Pedobacter sp. W3I1: one gene and its partner. The protein of the gene in region 1 interacts with the protein of each later gene in a pairwise test. Links are inferred from orthologs where the notes say so. Each region holds a gene or a part of one and is shown in the gene's direction. Other genes may lie near its edges.

What was found.
Region 2: the proteins of QF042_RS04605 (region 1) and QF042_RS14545 interact in binary tests that used the Escherichia coli proteins (3 or more experiments, as listed by UniProt). The link is inferred for Pedobacter sp. W3I1 from one-to-one orthologs.

The regions. Positions count from the first base shown.
Region 1 is NZ_JAUSXN010000001.1:1,043,500-1,046,526, forward strand. Bases 19-2,966 are described here. They hold QF042_RS04605 (cbb3-type cytochrome c oxidase subunit I), read left to right. Parts: upstream 19-526; coding sequence 527-2,407; downstream 2,408-2,966. Other genes in these bases: QF042_RS04600 (cytochrome c oxidase subunit II), read left to right, coding at 19-503; QF042_RS04610 (heme A synthase), read left to right, coding at 2,491-2,966. In the rest of the region: more of QF042_RS04600, read left to right, coding at 1-18; more of QF042_RS04610, read left to right, coding at 2,967-3,027. UniProt on the Escherichia coli protein: Cytochrome bo(3) ubiquinol oxidase is the terminal enzyme in the aerobic respiratory chain of E.coli that predominates when cells are grown at high aeration.
Region 2 is NZ_JAUSXN010000001.1:3,513,966-3,516,821, forward strand. The notes cover bases 1-2,777. They hold QF042_RS14545 (methionine aminotransferase), read left to right. Parts: upstream 1-704; coding sequence 705-1,850; downstream 1,851-2,777. Other genes in these bases: QF042_RS14540 (DUF2271 domain-containing protein), read right to left, coding at 1-422; QF042_RS14550 (amidohydrolase), read left to right, coding at 1,871-2,674. In the rest of the region: QF042_RS14555 (N(4)-(beta-N-acetylglucosaminyl)-L-asparaginase), read left to right, coding at 2,839-2,856. UniProt on the Escherichia coli protein: Shows aminotransferase activity with methionine and histidine as substrates, and to a lesser extent also with phenylalanine.

The DNA.
Region 1 (3,027 bases):
AACTAACAACAGCTAGCAATACATTGGGTATCGATTTTAAAGATATAAACTCTCGTGATGATGAAATGGCTGATGAGATGGTGCTTCCTGTGGGCAAACCAGTTAAACTGATTTTAACCAGTAAAGATGTAATTCACAGTTTTTATATGCCACACTTCAGAGTACAGTTAAATACCGTACCGGGCATGAGAACTATATTTGAGTTTACGCCTACAAAAACTACTGCAGAAATGCAGCAAGAAACCAACGATCCTAACTTTAAGTACCTTTTCTTCTGTGCTAAAATTTGCGGGGCTGGGCACTACAACATGCAAAAAGTGGTACGCGTAGTTTCTGAGGCTGAATACAAAACCTGGATTGCAGAACAAAAAACATACTTAAACGACGATTTAAGAAAACAATTTAATTTGCCAGTGGCACCTGCACCTGTAAAATCAGTAGCAGATTCAGCAGCAACAGATTCAGTAGCTGCGAAAACTAACCAAATGGCTTTAAATAAATAATATTAAGCAGGAGCGAACGAATTATGTCAACAATAGCATTACACGACGAACACAATCACGATCACGCTGATCATGGGCATCATAAAGAGACTTTGATTTCAAAGTATATCTTTAGTATGGATCATAAAATGATTGCCAAGCAATTTTTGATTACCGGTATTATTATGGCGGTAATAGCAATGGGCTTATCAATTTTATTCCGTATTCAATTGGCATGGCCAGATCAAAACTTCCCTTTCTTAGAAACATTTTTAGGTAAATGGGCTGAAGGTGGTCGTATTAAACCCGACTTTTATCTGGCTTTGGTAACCATTCATGGTACCATCATGGTATTCTTTGTACTAACCGCCGGATTGAGCGGTACCTTTAGTAACTTACTTATTCCGCTTCAAATTGGAGCTAGAGATATGGCATCGCCATTCTTAAACATGCTTTCATACTGGTTCTTCTTTACTGCTTGTGTGGTAATGATGTCATCATTCTTTATCCAAACAGGACCTGCATCAGGTGGCTGGACGGTTTATCCGCCATTATCGGTTGTAGCTAAAGCAATGCCAGGTTCTGGTTTAGGTATGACTTTATGGTTAATCAGTATGGTACTTTTCGTAGCATCGTCTTTAATGGGTGGTATTAACTATGTAAGTACAATTTTAAATATGCGTACTAAAGGTATGGACCTTTGGAAAATGCCATTGACCATTTGGGCTTTCTTTTTGACTGCTATTTTAGGTATCTTATCATTCCCTGTTCTTGTAGCTGGTGTGGTGTTAATGGTATTCGACCGTAGTTTTGGAACAAGTTTTTACCTATCTGATCTTGTATTTGGTACCGATATTTTACCAAATGAAGGTGGTTCTCCAATTTTATGGCAACACTTATTTTGGTTCTTAGGTCACCCTGAGGTATATATTGTAATTATGCCTGCATTGGGTATCTCGTCTGAGGTAATCTCTGTAAATTCACGTAAACCAATCTTTGGTTACCATGCGATGGTTTACTCTTTAATTGGTATTACGGTATTATCGTTCATCGTATGGGGTCACCATATGTTTGTAACAGGTATGAATCCATTATTGGGTGGTGTGTTTATGATTACCACCTTGATTATCGCTGTACCATCGGCTGTAAAAACATTTAACTACTTAGCTACATTATGGCGTGGTAACATCCGTTTCACTCCGGCAATGTTATTTGCTATTGGTTTAGTTTCATTCTTTATCTCTGGTGGTTTAACTGGTATCTTCTTAGGAAATGCTTCATTGGATATTAACTTACACGATACCTATTTTGTTGTTGCCCACTTCCACCTGGTAATGGGATCTGCAGCAATCTTCGGTATGCTTGCGGGTGTTTATCACTGGTTTCCTAAAATGTTTGGTAGAATGATGAATGCCAAATTAGGATATTTACACTTCTGGTTAACTTTCATTGCAGCTTACCTGGTATTCTTTCCGCTTCACTTCTTAGGTTTAGATGGTGTACCTCGTCGTTACTATGCATTTACCGAGTTCGAATTTATGAAGAAATGGTTAACCGTTAACGTATTTGTAACATGGGCAGCTATTATGGCAGCACTTGCTCAGGTAGCGTTTTTGTTTAACTTCTTCTATTCAATCTTTAAAGGAAAAGTATCTCCTCAAAATCCTTGGGAATCTAATACTTTAGAATGGACTGCACCAGTAGAACACCTTCACGGTAACTGGCCGGGAGAAATTCCTACGGTTTACAGATGGCCATATGATTATAGCAAACCTGGTCATGATGCAGATTTTATTCCTCAAACAGTTCCTTTCTCTCAAACCATGAGCTCTAACTTGCCTCACGATTTTGAAGGAAATGCAGAAGCAGAAAAAATACAACAAGATTGGGAACTAGCTAACCCTGTTGCAGAAAACAAAGGCTAGTTTATAAGCTTAAATACAATTTTAAAAGGGGTATCTGATTAAGTTTCTGCTTATCCGGATACCCTTTTCATCTTAATAGATATATGGTCAGCAGATCAGAACAACGTTTCATTAGAGTTAATCTTATAACCATCATAGTTACGCTATTGGTTATACTAGCTGGTGGTATTGTACGCAGTACCGGATCGGGCATGGGTTGTCCGGATTGGCCAAAATGTTTCGATCGCTATATTCCGCCAACTGATGTATCGCAACTGCCTGCCAATTACAAAGAAAAGTATGTAGCAGGTAGGTTAAAAAAGAATGAAAAATTTGCCAAATATCTGGAAAGCATAGGCAAAGTAGCCTTGGCTGATAGTATCAGGCATGATAAGAGTATCACGATACCTGAGGAGTTTAATCCAACTAAAACCTGGACAGAATACTTGAACAGACTGGCTGGGGTAGCCGCGGGAATATTCCTGTTTTTAACAGTAGTTTATTCTTTTACCTACCGCAAAACAGCTAAACGCATTATTGTACTCAGCATCCTGAATCTCTTTGTAGTAGGATACCAGGGCTGGTTAGGCTCTATAGTGGTCTCTACTAATCTGGCGCAATGGGTGGTAACCGTACACATG
Region 2 (2,856 bases), 2.5 Mb from region 1 along the record:
AATGCTGCAGTAGATGGCAAACGGCCTTCGGCAGCTGCCTTTTTCCAAACATCGCCAATTACTTTAGCTGATGCATCAAGGGCACCATTGGTTAACACTTTATAACTTTCAAACTGTTTTAAAACCTCAAACAATTCTGACGAAACTTTAGTGGTTTGTTTACCACTACTCATCCATTTACTAAATTCGCTGTTAGCTTTATAAGCACTTAAAATATTATCCAGCCTATCTATTTCGTTTAATGCACGCTCTTCTGCTAAATCTGCATCAACCTGGCTAGTTGTCTTAAATTTTAATTCTAACGATGTGCCCAATACATTTTCGTAGTTGGAAACAAATGTTCTTAAAGCTTTTTTCGGGCTAACAAATGCAGATGCGCTTATGACCAATAAAAAGGCAACAGTTAAGTGTTTAAACTTCATATTTAATGGATAATTGAGATTTTAAAACGCAAAGAAACGGCTTTATCTGGAATAATTTTAAATAAGAAGAAATATATTTGAAATAATACAAAATTTCACCTATAAAATTCGCCTATAATTAAGTTGTTTAATGCGTTCTTTTTGACGTTAATTTAGTGCAAGGGTTTAATGATCCTGAAATAGTTTTGTTACAGGTATAATTGAAATAACCCGATTAAGTAACCTTGCTTTTGTCATAGCTTTTTACGCTTTAAGCTTTTTTTTCCTATTTTCGCTTACAAGATGCTTAATATACAATCTAAACTCCCTGGCGTAAGTACCACCATTTTTTCGGTGATGAGTAAACTTGCAACAGAACACAATGCCATTAATCTTTCTCAGGGCTTCCCTGACTATGCCTGCGATCCAAAACTAGTTGAATTGGTAAATAAAGCCATGCAAGATGGTTTTAACCAATATGCGCCAATGCCTGGTTCTACTTTTTTAAAAGAAACCATTGCAGAGAAAGTTGAAAAACTATATAACATAAAATACAATCCCGATACTGAAATTACCGTTACAGCAGGTGGAACGCAAGCTATTTTTACCGCATTGGCGGCCATTATTAATGCAGGTGATGAAGTTATTATTTTCGAACCCGCTTACGATAGTTATGCACCTACAATTAAACTGTTAGGTGGCCTGGTTAAAACATACGAACTTGCCCCGCCTACTTATGCCATTGACTGGGATATGGTTAAGAAGCTGTTTACAGTAAAAACCAGAATGATCATCTTAAATACGCCACAAAACCCAACAGGTAGTATTTTATCATCAGATGATATGAAATCGCTTATTAAACTCGTCACTGGCACCGACATTTTAATCTTGAGCGACGAAGTTTATGAGCATTTAATTTACGATGAACAAAAGCACCAAAGTGTAATGCTCTATCCTGAATTAAAGCAAAGAAGTTTTATTGTAGCCTCGTTCGGCAAGCTTTTGCACGCTACAGGCTGGAAACTGGGCTACTGTTTGGCGCCAGAGAAATTAACCAAAGAATTTAGGAAGGTACACCAATTTAATGTTTTCAGCGTTAATAGTCCCATGCAGCAGGCTATTGCCGATTACATTAAAGAGCCAAAAAATTATACTGAAATAAGTAGTTTCTTTCAACAGAAAAGAGATTATTTTAGAAGCCTCCTGGCCGAAAGCCGTTTTAAACTTTTGCCTTGTAATGGTTCATATTTTCAATGCGCAAGCTACAGCAGCATTAGCGATGAGAAGGATACCGATTTTAGCATCAGACTGATCAAGGAGTTTGGAGTGGCTACCATTCCGGTTTCTGCATTTTACCAAAAAGCAACGGATCATAAAATCATCAGGTTCTGCTTTGCTAAAGAAGACGCTACACTTGCCTTAGCGGCAGAGAAATTAAAAAACGTTTAACCAGACTAAACCTATATACAATGGAAGCACCTGTTTACACCCAAATAGAAAATCTGAAAGTAACCGTCTTTCAGGCCTATCTTTTTTGGGAGAACATTGAGAAAAACCTCTTAAATCTGGCACTTCGATTATCGATGGGTGTAAGGGAGAAAACTGATATTATTATTTTGCCCGAAATGTTTAATACAGGTTTTAGTATGAATTCTGAAGCCTTGGCTGAAGAAATGGGTGGAAAAACGATGCAATGGATGCAAAAAATGGCGCACCAATACAATTGTGTGGTTACAGGAAGTATCATTATAAAAGAAAACAATCAATATTTTAACCGTTTGATCTGGATGGAGCCAGATGGCAAAAATCAGCATTACGATAAACGCCATTTGTTTGGCATGGGTGATGAAGATCAACACTTTAGTCCTGGTAAAGAAAAACTTATTGTCGAACTTAAAGGATGGAAAATCAGATTGGCCATTTGTTACGATTTGCGCTTTCCGGTTTGGTTGCGTAATGTAGACCAGGAATATGATATCTTACTCCTGGTTGCCAACTGGCCAGATAAAAGATCGGCCCATTGGAAGGCATTAATCCCGGCCAGGGCAATTGAAAACCAAAGTTATGTGATTGCTGTAAACCGTGTTGGGCATGATGGAAACCAGATTTACCATAGCGGATTATCGATGTGCCTGGATCCATATGGCAATACCGTTTATTATAAACCTGAAGACGAAGATTTATATACATTCAGTATCAATTACGAAGAACTGGTTAAAGTAAGAAGGCAATTTCCGTTTTTAAAGGATGCAGATCGGTTTACCATTAGTTAAATTAATAACCAATATTTAAATCACAATGATCAAATGGGAACGATAGTCTCAACAATTTAGCAATCACAACAATTTAAAAAATAATCAATATTTCGAATCGTAATTTTCAAAACTTGCGATCGATCAATTAAACGATTAACCATCACAAACACTTAACCATCAAAATGTTTAACCGCCGCAAA